2 linked regions of the Paraglaciecola sp. L3A3 genome follow. The protein of the gene in region 2 interacts with the protein of the main gene of each other region in a pairwise test. Links are inferred from orthologs where the notes say so. Each region holds a gene or a part of one and is shown on either strand. Other genes may lie near its edges.

Region 1 (5,780 bases), 1.6 Mb from region 2 along the record:
TTGCCAATTATCTGCATCTTTTTCTTTATCAGCAGTTTGGTTACCAAGGATCAAACTGATAACAAAAAACAAAGTCGCTAATATAGCAGTTGTTCTGGTCAAAAAGTTACCAGAACCAGCAGAGCCAAAAACTGTGTTAGAACCACCACCACCGAAAGATGCGCCCATATCTGCGCCTTTACCTTGCTGGATCAATACAAAACCGATCAACATTATAGCGACGATCAAATAAACAATAATTAATACTTCGTAAAACATGTGTTGCCTCTATTGATTTGCAGCTAAGCAAATACTTAAAAAATCTTCTGGGTTTAAACTAGCGCCGCCAATTAAACCACCATCTACATCTGCCTGAGAAAATAATTCTTGGGCATTACTTCCTTTCACACTACCGCCGTATAAAATAACAGTACCAGCCGCAATGTTTGAATCTTGTTTTGCTAAATATTCACGAATAAAAGCATGTACTTCTTGTGCTTGCTCAGGACTGGCTGTTTTACCCGTCCCTATCGCCCATATGGGTTCATAAGCCAAGACTATATTAGCAAATGCTGATATGCCTAGTAACGTGACTACAGCATTCAACTGAGTAGTCAGGTAATCAAACACATTGCCCGCATCACGAATTGATTCTGGCTCACCAATACATAAAATAGGTGTTAATCCAGCATCTAATATTTTTTGTACTTTTAACGCAACAATTTCATTTGATTCAAAGTTGTCTTCACGTCTTTCAGAATGACCAACAATAACATATTGGCAACCGAGTTCTTTAACCATTGAAACGGATGTTTCACCAGTGTGAGCCCCTGAGTCAAATTGACTGACATTCTGTACACCCAGCCTAACTGAACTATCAAATAAACCTAAATAAGGAGCCGGAGGACAAATAGCCCAATCCATATTCCCTAAGTCCACTTGACTCAAGCATGATTGCATTTTACCAATCAACGATTTATCACCGTTCATCTTCCAATTACCAACCACTAAAGACCTACGAATGTTTGTCTGCAAAAGATATTCCTCTTAGCATCAATAAAAAAGCGCGCGAGATATTAACTAACCCAATGAAATTATACAAGTAATACTCGCCAAATATGCTTCGCCTTTTGTCTATTCGTTCACTTTACGAACAGCATCGGCAATATATTCAGCCCAAGTACTTGAATCTTGTGCATCATTGGCCTCAACCATCACTCGAATAAGTGGCTCAGTTCCACTTTTTCGCAACAAAACTCGGCCTTTATTACCTAATGCCGTTTCGGCGTCAATCACAGATTGTTTCACCTGTTTATCTTCAAGAGGTTGTTTGCCATTGGTAAATCTGACATTGATTAATGTCTGCGGATATTTAACCATACCTTGGCTTAATTCGTATAAAGTCATTTCCGCATGCAGCATGGCCGCCAAAACTTGTAATCCGGCCACAATGCCATCACCAGTAGAAGCAGCGGCCAAATTCAATACATGGCCTGAGCCTTCGCCGCCAATCGACCAATCTTTTTGTTTAAGTAATTCCATCACGTAGCGGTCACCCACCTTGCTGCGAGCAAACGGCACGCCTAAGGTCCCTAAGGCGACCTCTAAACCAAGGTTGCTCATCACAGTACCAACCACACCACCTTTTAACATACCAGATTTTAACGCGTCCCTAGCGATGATGTAGACAATCTGATCGCCATCAATCACATTTCCTTTGTGATCCACCAACATAATCCGGTCACCATCACCATCCAAGGCAAACCCTAGATCAGCATTATTTTTCAGAACACTATGTTTGATAGCTTTCATCGATGTGGCCCCGACATTACGATTGATATTCAAACCATCAGGTTCGGTACCAATTTCAATCACTTGTGCACCTAATTCACTCAATACGTTTGGTGCTATGTGATATGTGGCTCCATGGGCACAATCTACCACTATTTTTAAACCTTTGAGGGATAAATCTGAGGGGAAGTTACCTTTACAAAATTCGATATAACGACCGGCCGCATCAGCAATTCGTGTGGCTTTACCTAGTTTGTCTGAAGCCACACATTCCATAGGACGATCCATCTGACTTTCAATGGCAATTTCAATATCATCGTCAAGTTTCATACCATCAGCTGAAAAGAATTTGATACCGTTATCATAATAAGGATTATGAGAAGCACTGATCACTATGCCCGCTTCTGAACGGAAAGTTTTAGTCAAATAAGCAATAGCTGGAGTCGGCATAGGCCCTAATAAGCCAATATTAATACCCGCAGCAGATAACCCCGCTTCTAATGCTGATTCCAACATATAGCCAGATATACGGGTATCTTTACCAATAAGGACTTTATTGGTGCCAGTTCCCGCTAAAACTTTTCCAGCGGCCCAACCTAGTTTCATTACAAATTCAGGATTGATTTTGTCTTCGCCGACTTTGCCACGAATACCGTCTGTACCGAAGTATTTTCTATCACTCATTATAGTTTCCTGTAATCCTTAACTAATGTTGTTATTTTAACTGCATCCACTGTTTCTTTGACATCATGTACCCGTAATATTTTTGCCCCACTCAATGTGGCAAGGCTAGCAGTCACTATGCTGCCAGCTAGCCGCTCATCAATATTACGACCCAGTAAATTTCCTATCATTGACTTTCTTGAAGTACCAGACAAAATAGGCACAGCTAAACTTGACAATTTATCTAAGTTCGCAAGCAATTGATAATTATGCTGCAAACTTTTACCAAATCCAAAACCAGGATCAATAATCAATTGATCTTTAGTCATTCCCGCTTTTTCGCACTCAATCATTCTTTGCTGCAAAAAATTGATAACTTCATCAGTCACATTTTCATACTCAGGGTTTTCCTGCATAACACGGGGTTGCCCCTGCATATGCATCAAACAGACTGGTACATTAGCCTCTGCCGCAGCTTGTAATGCGCCCTTTTCTTGTAACGCTCTCACATCATTAATTAAAGCCGCACCAGCCGCTACAGCGGCGGTCATCACTTGTGCTTTACTGGTATCAATTGAAACAACAGTATCAAAGCGTTCAGTAATGGCTGCAATTATGGGTAATACTCGATCTAATTCTTGCTGAAGATCAACATCAACAGCCCCTGGTCGAGTAGACTCCCCGCCTACATCAATAAAAGCAGCCCCTTCTGTTAACATAGACTCAGTGTGATACATAGCTTGGTCAAAATTTTTAAAGTGTCCTCCATCAGAAAAAGAATCAGGAGTGACATTTAAGATGCCCATTATCTTGGGCACTGACAGGTCTATGAATTTGTTTTTAAATTGCATACATGCTCAATATTTTAAGCTTTCAAATAAAAAAACGCTTTGTTAGATTGCCAACAAAGCGTTTTTATCATTTGTTCTAAAACTAACTCGTTGCGTCGCCAGGTTTTCCTACATCTGGAGTAGTAGGTTTATCGGCTTTCTTTTCTTCAGTTTTATCAGCGTCATCAGCAGCTTTTGCGCCACCAGATGGTTTATCAGAATCATCAGTCTTACCATCTCTGACCCATTCAGCTGGAAGACGAACTTCTTTACGTGCCATCAAATCATCAATTTGTTTAGCATCTATGGTTTCATATTTCATCAAGGCGTCTTTCATCGCCTCTAAAACATCCATATTTTCTTTCAATAATTTTTCAGCTAGTGTGTAATTTCTGTCAATTAATAACCTGACTTCAGCATCAATATCACGAGAAGTTTCGGCTGACATATGTGATGGAGCCGCTCCCATAAACATTTCGTTTTCGTCATCTTTATAATTGATGGGACCCATTTTCTCAGAAAGCCCCCATTGGGTTACCATTTTGCGAGCAATATCGGTAGCACGTTCAATGTCATTCGACGCACCAGTGGTTACACCGGCTGCACCCAAAGTAATTTCTTCTGCTATACGCCCACCAAATAAAGTGGCAATACGAGATTCTAATTCTTCTCGAGATGAACTGTATTTATCTTGTTCAGGTAAATACATAGTCACACCTAATGCTCGACCACGAGGAATAATAGACACTTTATAAACTGGATCATGTTTAGGTACTAAACGGCCAACAATTGCATGTCCAGCTTCATGATAAGCAGTATTGGTTTTTTCTTCTTCCGACATGACCATAGTCTTGCGTTCAGAGCCCATCATGATTTTATCTTTCGCTTTATCGAATTCATCCATACTCACCACACGTTTATCTGTGCGGGCAGCAAACAATGCAGCTTCGTTAACTAAGTTTGCTAGATCTGCACCAGAGAAACCAGGTGTACCACGAGCAATAACATGTGCTTCAACATTGTCCCCTAATGGCACTTTACGCATATGCACTTTTAAAATTTGTTCACGACCACGGATATCTGGTAAACCTACCATGACTTGGCGATCGAAACGTCCAGGACGTAATAATGCAGGGTCAAGTACATCTGGACGGTTAGTCGCAGCAATAACAATAATGCCTTCGTGTCCTTCAAAACCATCCATTTCAACCAACATTTGGTTTAAGGTTTGTTCACGCTCATCATGGCCACCACCATGACCTGCACCACGTTTACGGCCTACTGCATCAATTTCATCAATAAAAATAATACAAGGAGCTGATTTTTTAGCTTGGTCAAACATATCACGTACACGAGAGGCACCAACACCAACAAACATTTCAACAAAATCTGAACCTGAAATACTAAAGAAAGGTACTTTTGCTTCACCGGCAATCGCCTTAGCAAGTAATGTTTTACCTGTTCCCGGAGGACCAACCATCAACACACCTTTAGGAATTTTGCCGCCTAATTTCTGAAACTTACTTGGGTCACGTAAAAAGTCGACTAATTCTGAAACATCTTCTTTTGCTTCGTCACACCCTGCTACATCAGCAAAGGTCGTTTTAATTTGATCTTCACCTAATAAACGCGCTTTACTTTTGCCGAATGACATAGCACCTTTACCGCCACCACCTTGCATTTGACGCATGAAAAAGATCCAGACCCCAATCAGTAATAACATTGGGAACCAGGAAATAAAGATAGACGTTAATAATGAAGACTCTTCTGGTTGTTTACCAAACACAGCCACATTATTTTCGATAAGTTGATCCATTAACTTCATATCAAGATAAGGTACAACAGTTGTGAACTGTTCACCGTTGCGTTTAGTGCCGACAATTTCACCAGTGTCTCTATCAATTGTTGCTTGGCTAACTACGCCATTATCAACATCTTTCAAAAAACGAGTGTAGTCTGTGGCGACTCTATTTGGTTCAGAGCCAGAAAAGTTTTGGAAAACCGACATCAATACGACAGCGATGACCAGCCATAAGATTAAATTTTTTGCCATGTCGCTCAAGTTGTTAAACCTCTATTATTACTACGAGTCAAATGACTCTTTGATTGGCGTCTTGCGCTTCTTTGTTCGAAGAAGCCAGACTACTATAATTTATATCCCGTCGCTACCAGATAAACTTCTCTAGATCGGGCTCGTGATGATTCAGGTTTACGTGTTTTAACCACTCTGAACGCTTTTTGTACATCTTTAAAAAACGAATCAAAACCTTCGCCCATAAATACCTTCACCACAAAACTGCCATTTTTCTTTAATACTTGATGACACATATCTAAGGCTAATTCTACTAAATACATAGATTTAGCCTGATCAACAGCATCATTACCACTAAAGTTAGGGGCCATATCTGACATTACAATATCGACATTCTTACCATTAATTTTATTTAACAGCTCGTTAAGTACAGACTCCTCGCGAAAGTCACCTTGCAAAAAGGCCACCCCTGCTAAGGGATCCAT
Region 2 (8,225 bases):
GAATTAACTGATTTTAATGGTGATGCATTTGCATTTGAAAATAGTGAAAACCAGTTAAGAGATTGTTTAATTGCAGAATTGAAAACCGATTCAAAGCAAGCTAAAAAAAAGCCCTGGTTAGCTTGGATTGTAGTCGGATTAATATTACTTGCAGCAGGGTATTTAGCCACAATACGTTGGCAATCTAGCAACCTTGTAGAACAGATACAACAAATAGATCTAGAGCCGGGCATATTAGTTACTGAGTTAGAATTGACAGGGTTAAAAGAAATAAACCTTAAAGCATTAAGAGACCCATCAGCTATTGACATAACAAAATGGCTAAATTCACATAACATCCCTCTAGAACATATTAATTTCACAGAACGTGCTTATTTATCTTTAGATGCTCAGCTAATAAAAAATAAAGTACAGAAAAGCTTGAGGGCTTTTGCCAATGTAGAAGTTGATTGGTCTAACGACCAGCCAACTTTTAGTGGACAACTCAGTGGTTTAGAAAAATTACTACTACAAGATGAATTGTCTTCAATTCTAGGCTTAAATTTTAAAGCCAAATGGCTAGACGGTATCACAATAAATAGCAACAAAAGTAGTGCCGCTGATGATCCCACTATTATTCGCGCCATATTAGATTTAAACATAGCTAAAATTGACAATGTCTCAATCTCTTTCGAAAAAGGAAAAAGTGAAATATCAGCTGCGGGGATAAATACGCTGATACAAGTTAAAGAACAATTTAATAACTTAATCCAAGTTGCCGATCAACAAAAGCTATCACTCGGTTTAGTCATTATGGGAGCAAGCGATACCGTCGGGACAGAAAGTTATAATAATATTCTCAGTCAGAAACGGGCTGACAATGTAAAATTGAAACTCCAAGAGCTAGGTATCGACGCCAATAGGCTTAATGCAATAGGTTTAGGAGTGATTGATTTAAAAACAACTGACGAAGGCGCCCGAAAAGTGCTATTTAATGTGGTATATTTTAATGCAAGTCATTAACCAACAAACATTTAAAATAATAATTATGATAAAAACGTATCTGTTGAGAACCTTATGATCCAGAAGAAAATTTGTATACTCGGGGCTTCGGGAGTAGGGAAAACGAGCCTGATTAAACAATTTGTAGAAGGTATTTTTTCTGAAAAGTACCTTACCTCTATTGGGGTAAAAATTGATAAAAAAGTGGTACAAACGGATAAAGAATCAGTGCAGTTAATGATTTGGGATATAGAGGGTATTGATAGATACTGCGGGTTTCAACCTAAATATATAAGAGGAGCATCTGCATTCATCATAGTCGCAGACTGCACTCGCTCTCAATCATTAGTTGAGGGCATTGAAATATATAGAATGGTCAAAGAAGTGTCAGATATTCCAGCAATACTTGCTCTAAATAAAAAAGATCTACCTACTACATGGCACTGGACTGAATCAGAATTAAGCGATATCAAACATTCATACTCTAAATCTTTTGATACCAGTGCAAAAACTGGAGAAGGTGTTGAAGAGATGTTTTCTTATATAGCGAATATTTTAACGGAGTAACCTTGATATGGACATTTCATTGTTTCACGAATTAGATTTACTTGATTGCGTCATACTTGAGCGAGTCTCAGAAAGTGAATTTGAAGTGTTGTATAATCAAGGAAAATGGCTAAATCAGTTGTTGCCCGAAACGCACAATAAAAAGATATTCACTTTTTCGCAAAACTCTCATTATCTAGAATATTTCTTAATCGATGCAGCAGAGCTTTGGGCAACCTCAAAAAATGGTAGTATCGAATCAGGCATATGGTCTGAACAAATCCCAGACCAATTACTAAGATTAGAAGCCAATGCGATAGTCAATCAGCACAAATATTACTTAGTGATTCATAGGCTCAAAAGCAAATTCGAACAAAAACAACACACCTTACAGCTCGCTAGAGAATTATTAATATCTAACGACCAAATAACCGAAAAGCATGATCATTTACATACAAAATTAAATGCTATGCTTGCTAAGACTAATCAATCCAAAACTATCCAACAGCCGATATTGCAAGCCCTAGAACAAACAGATTTAGGGGTAGCAATTTTAGACGCTAGATTACAATTAGTGGCGGGAAACCCTGCATTAAGTTCACTCTTTAATGACTCCCACATAGAAATCCAACTACCTGTTGATAGACTTATTTTAAGCTTATTTAAAAAACAATACCCTGAATATGAAAGGGTATTTAATACTTATAGCCCATGGACAGGAGAATTGTGTTGGCTCAATCCACCAGAACAAGGTAAGTGGTTAAAAGTCGCGATACACCCAATTAAAGATGCCAACCAAGCGATTCAATATTGGTTATTAAGTGTCAGTGATGTCACACAAATTAAGTTTCTGTTGAAACAAAATGAGAAACTGACTCATTTTGATGTTCTAACTGATTTGCCAAACCGCCAATATTTTTGGCTGCAATTAGAAAAAAAGATAAAACGAAATAGATCCTTTTATTTACTCTATATCGATATCAAACACTTTAAACGCATAAACGAATTATATGGGCACCTAATTGGCGATCGTTTGATTAAAGAGTTATCAAAACGTTTGTTATCTGTCTCTCATGTAGATGATGTTGTCGCCAGAATAGGCGGAACTGAATTTGCCATAATAATGGAACTCGACCACCAACATAGTCAATTTTCTGCTGAAGACCAAATCCAATGTTGTCGATTCGTCGATGATTTAATTAGTACTTGTTCATTGCCCTTTTACTTTGATTCAAATATAAAATGTGAAGTAGGATTAAACGTTGGCGCAGGGGCTTATCCGAAAGATTCAAACAATGCTGAAGAGCTGATGAAATATGCAGATTTAGCTGTATATACTGCAAAGAAAAATACCAAAAGTGGTTTAGAGTTTTACTCGAAAGAATTAGTAGAAGCCTCTTTAAAACGTATTGAAATGGAAGATTCATTAAGAAATGCTATTGAAAATGATGAGTTTGAATTATTCCTTCAGCCCATAATTGATATCTCCGCTAATAAAATAGTAAAAGCAGAAGCCCTAATTAGATGGCGACTATCAAACGGTGAACTTGTCCCTCCAGATCTATTTATTCCTTTAGCCGAACAAACTGGCTTAATCATCCCTATTGGCAAGTGGGTAATAGCAGAGGCTTGTAGAATATTATCTGTTCTTAAACAGAAAAATATTGAAATAAAACTAACAGTTAATTTATCTCCACGCCAAGTTACAGAACAAAAATTATTAGAATTTATTAAATACACCTTAAATAAAGAAAACATATCTCCCAAATTATTAGAGCTAGAGTTAACTGAAGGGGTGTTAATCGATAATTATGACAAGATACATTATTTATTAAGTGAATTACGTACTCTTGGTGTGAGTGTGTCGATTGATGATTTTGGCACAGGTTATAGTTCATTATCATACTTGCAAAAATTACCTATAGATCACATCAAGATTGACCGTTCATTTATTATGGCCTTAACGGGAAATAACCAAAGTCGAGACTGTGAGGGAGCAATTATTTTGGCAGTGATATCTATGGCCAAAAGCTTAAAATTAGGTGTTATTGCCGAAGGAATTGAAACCCAGATACAAAAAGACTTTTTAATCGCAAACCAATGCAACATAGGTCAAGGCTATTTATTTAGTAAACCTCTGCCTTTCGAAGGGTTTTGCAATTTTTTAGACTCTATGGATAACGTTATCAACGAATAATGGGACCAGACAAATTTACGGGCGCTGACTAACCCGCAGTTTACAAAACAAGTATTACCAATCTGTAATTATAAAAAAAGCGCCATTCGGCGCTTTTTTATTATATTGGTAACTAAAAGTTATTTACCTTTTTGACCTTTCATGTATCGAAAGAAGTCACTATCAGGCTCAACAACTATTACATCTTGTTTAGAATTAAAACTCTTCTTGTAAGCGTCCATACTACGTAAAAAGCTATAAAATTCAGGATCTTTTGTATAGGTTTCAGCATAAATTTGAGCTGCTTGCGCCTCACCTTCACCTTTAAGTTTACGTAGGTTACGTTCTGCATCAGCTAACATAACTGTGACTTTAGCGTCGATGTCAGCTTTGATAAACTCAGCTTTTTCTTGACCTTCAGAACGATGTTCTCTGGCCACAGCTTCACGCTCAGTACGCATACGTTGGAATATAAAATTACGTACTTCAGGTGGTAAGTTAATTTGTTTAACTCGCACATCTACAATTTCAATACCTAACTCATCTGAACTAGAAGAAGCTTGTTCCATTGCCTCATCCATTAATTCAGAACGTTCACCAGATACAATTTGTTGAATGGTACGTGTACCAAACTCAGAACGTAATCCGTTGTTTACTTTCTGTTGTAGTAAGACTTCAGCACTACTTTTAATGCCACCGGTGGCTAGATAGTATTTTGCAAAATCTTTAATTTTCCATTTAACGTATAAATCGACAATTAAATCTTTTTTCTCAGAAGTCACAAAACGATCAGGCACTTCATCTAGAGTTTGAATACGTGCATCCAGTTTTACCACACGATCAAAAAACGGTAATTTAAAATGTAACCCAGGTTCAAAAACCGTTGTTTCATCAGTACTACTATCTCTTTGTACTTTACCAAATTGGATAACAATGGCTTTATTACCCTCTTCGACAACAAACAAAGAACCAAAGGTAAGTAGGCCTAAAGCCACAATAATAAGAGCTAAAAAATTCTTCATTGTTTATCTCCCAGTCCGAATACTAGAACTGCGAGAGCTTCTAGAATTACTTGATACAGGTTGAGGATCGGGATCCTGATTACGTAACCCTTCTAATGTGCTACGAATATTGGCTGGAATAGTAGGTCCAGATTGTCTTTCTAATATTTTATCTAAAGGTAAATACATCATGTTGCTGGTACCTTCAGTATCCACCAAAATTTTGCTTGTATTAGAGTAAACTTCTTCTAACGTTTCCAAATAGATCCGGCTACGGGTCACATCTGGTGCAGCTGTATATTGAGGGAGTAACTCTTCAAAACGAGCAATTTCACCTTGCGCTTCCAAAGTCACGCGCTCTTTATAAGCTTGTGCTTCTTGGGCCATACGGTTAACTTGCCCCCTAGCTCTAGGTTCTATTTCACGAGAATAAGCTTCAGCTTCATTAATGAATCTTTGCTCATCTTCTTGAGCAGCAATGGCATCATCGAATGCTTCTTTCACTTCTTCAGGTGGACGAGCATCCTTGAAGTTCATATCAACAATAGAAATCCCCATATCATAGGACTCTATGATACTGGTTAATTCATCACGTACACTTTGTCTGGCAGTCTCACGGCCGCTAGTTAATACATCATCCATTTTTGAATGACCTACTACATAACGGATAGCGCTATCAAAAGCCTGACTTAGACTTTCTTCAGGACTCGTGACTGCAAAGCTATATTTATACGGTTCTGTGATACGGTATTGAACTTCCATTTCAACACGCACTACGTTTTCGTCTTCCGTCAACATAGAGCCAGAAGATGGCATAGAACGTACAGTTTGCACGTCAACGGGTCTGACTGTGTCGATAAGACTAGGCTTCCAACGAAGTCCAGGTTCAACAAAGTGACTAAACTCACCAAAACGCAACACCACACCACGCTCGGCTTCACGAATAGTATAAAAACCACTCACAGCCCAAGCTGCCACTAAAATTCCGATAATAACAATTGCACCGATCCCACCTAGGCCTTTACCCCCAGATGAATTACCATCGCCACCACCGAACTTGCCAAATTTATTCATCAAGTTTTTAAACACCTCGTCTAAATCTGGCGGTCCTTGATTTTTGCCGCCCTTATTTTTCCAAGGGTCGTTATTGTTCCCACCGGGCTCATTCCAAGCCATGATTACTCTCCAACTAGTTAATTCAATAAGTTTATAAATGTTGTAATTGTTAGCCTGTTATTTTTAACAAACTAATAAATTTATTATTTGACTATATAAGACTCTAAATTTTCATCGACTCTTTTAATTAATCTAAGCCAGTCGCTTTCTTCCATGCGTACATCCACCAGCCAATTTCCTTGTTCAGAATAACTTTCTGAAGCAATACAATTCATCTCAAAAAATACCCCTCTTAAATTACCTTTATTGGGGGGAATAGATAGACTATGTTGTACCATATTTTCAGAAAGACACTCAGTTATCGCAATCAGCAATAAATCGATACCGACCCCTTGCTGTGCCGACAACCAAACTCTTATTGGTACACCTTCTTCATTTCTATCTATTTTTGCTTCGACACCTTCCATTCTATCGATTTTATTGCATACCACCAATTGCTGAATATCATCAGCTTCAATTTCTTCTAAAACATCATTTACTTGATCAATATTCTCTCTAAATTGGTCATCAGAATAGTCAACCACATGCAATAACAAGTTAGCTTGCTGCGTTTCTTGCAAGGTTGCTTTAAAAGCTGCAATTAGATCATGGGGGAGATGTCGAATAAAACCAACCGTATCAGCAAGAATTGCTGAACCCACATCTTGTAACTGAATTTTTCTAAGTGTTGGATCTAAGGTTGCAAACAGCTGGTCAGCCGCATAAACAGCTGCATTAGTCATTTCGTTAAATAATGTCGACTTGCCTGCGTTAGTATATCCAACTAATGAAACCGTTGGAATTTCTGCACGAATTCTTGCTCGACGACCTTGCTCACGCTGTTTCTGAACTTTTACTAAACGACCTTGAATTGACTTAACCCTTGCCCTTAATAATCGTCGGTCAGTTTCAAGTTGACTTTCACCTGGGCCACGTAACCCTATGCCACCTTTTTGTTTATCTAGGTGAGTCCAGCCTCGAATTAACCGCGTACTGATATGCCGAAGTTGTGCTAGTTCGACTTGTAACTTACCTTCGTGAGTACGGGCGCGCTGGGAAAAAATATCCAAAATAAGCCCAGTACGATCAAGTACTCGACATTGACATAATTGTTCTAGATTACGTTCTTGAGAAGGGGATAAACTATGGTTAAATATAACCACGTCTGCTTGCAGAGTTCGCACTGCATTAGCAATTTCTTCAGCTTTACCACTACCAACAAAATAACGAGGATGAGGCGCTTGACGGGATCCAGTCACAACATCAATTGCATTTACACCAGCAGAAGACACCAATAACTGTAGTTCTAATAAATCTTCTTTGCTATTTTCATCGGCAAATTCTACATGTACTAAAACAGCTTGCTCACCTGCTTCATAACGGTCAAACAAGCCGTTCTCCTATACCTATCAAATTAACCTTCGTCTGAATCAGCTTGACCTGTACTAGGCATTGGGATTGCGCGAGAAGGTACTACTGTAGATATTGCATGTTTATAAACCATTTGGCTTACAGTATTTTTGAGTAAAATAACAAATTGATCAAATGATTCAACTTGACCCTGTAGCTTGATTCCATTAACTAGATAAATGGATACGGGAATACGCTCTTTCCGCAATGCATTTAGGAACGGGTCTTGTAGGGATTGCCCTTTAGCCATGATCTATCCTTTTCTTTTTATTATGAAATTTACTGCAAATTCGATTATACAGTAAAACATTTAGCTGTATAGACTCGACTATAGTCGAATTCCGCTTAGTTGTATTACTTTTGACAAATTGTCGTTACAAAACGTGTCTAGAGTGTAAATATTTTCCCAACTACGTAGCCATGTTAATTGTCTTTTAGCCAACTGTCGAGTAGCAGCAAGCGACTTATTACGCATTTCAATAAAATCGTATTCATTATCTAAGTACTGCCACATTTGACGGTAACCTACACAACGCATAGAAGGTAAGTTTAAATGTAAATCGGGGCGCTGTTTTAATTTTTCAACCTCAAGTTGAAAACCTGCATCAATCATCAACTGAAATCGTTGAGCAATTCTGTCATGCAGCACAGCTCGATCTTGTGGGGCAATGCTAAACTGTTTTATTTCGTAGGGTATCGGCGCTGATTTAGTCGCCATCAACTCAGTCATAGATCGAGCCGTTAAACGGTAAACTTCCAATGCTCTGGTTAACCTTTGTGGATCATTAGGATGAATACGTTCTGCTGATATAGGATCCACTTCGGCCAATTGCCTATGTAATTCGTGCCAACCAAGTTCGCCGGCTTGTTGCTCAATGACTTGGCGTATAGCAGCATCCGATTCAGGCAAGGGGGACAAACCATCAAGTAAAGATTTGTAGTACATCATAGTGCCA

Evidence for each region. Proteins that work in one complex are often made in the same cells at the same time.
Region 1: the proteins of hflC (region 2) and ftsH interact in binary tests that used the Escherichia coli proteins (3 or more experiments, as listed by UniProt). The link is inferred for Paraglaciecola sp. L3A3 from one-to-one orthologs.

What each region holds. Positions count from the first base shown.
Region 1 is NZ_CP047023.1:2,050,901-2,056,680, reverse strand. Bases 2,847-5,774 are described here. They hold ftsH (ATP-dependent zinc metalloprotease FtsH), read right to left. Parts: upstream 5,326-5,774; coding sequence 3,367-5,325; downstream 2,847-3,366. Other genes in these bases: rlmE (23S rRNA (uridine(2552)-2'-O)-methyltransferase RlmE), read right to left, coding at 5,409-5,774; folP (dihydropteroate synthase), read right to left, coding at 2,847-3,284. Outside these bases: preprotein translocase subunit SecG, read right to left, coding at 1-258; tpiA (triose-phosphate isomerase), read right to left, coding at 268-1,014; glmM (phosphoglucosamine mutase), read right to left, coding at 1,114-2,454; more of folP, read right to left, coding at 2,454-2,846; more of rlmE, read right to left, coding at 5,775-5,780. UniProt on the Escherichia coli protein: Acts as a processive, ATP-dependent zinc metallopeptidase for both cytoplasmic and membrane proteins. Plays a role in the quality control of integral membrane proteins.
Region 2 is NZ_CP047023.1:414,749-422,973, reverse strand. The notes cover bases 2,785-5,597. They hold hflC (protease modulator HflC), read right to left. Parts: upstream 4,726-5,597; coding sequence 3,844-4,725; downstream 2,785-3,843. Other genes in these bases: hflK (FtsH protease activity modulator HflK), read right to left, coding at 4,729-5,597; GQR87_RS01790 (bifunctional diguanylate cyclase/phosphodiesterase), read left to right, coding at 2,785-3,724. Outside these bases: GQR87_RS01800 (OmpA family protein), read left to right, coding at 1-1,002; GQR87_RS01795 (Rab family GTPase), read left to right, coding at 1,057-1,548; more of GQR87_RS01790, read left to right, coding at 1,556-2,784; more of hflK, read right to left, coding at 5,598-5,880; ribosome rescue GTPase HflX, read right to left, coding at 5,964-7,250; RNA chaperone Hfq, read right to left, coding at 7,274-7,519; tRNA (adenosine(37)-N6)-dimethylallyltransferase MiaA, read right to left, coding at 7,598-8,225.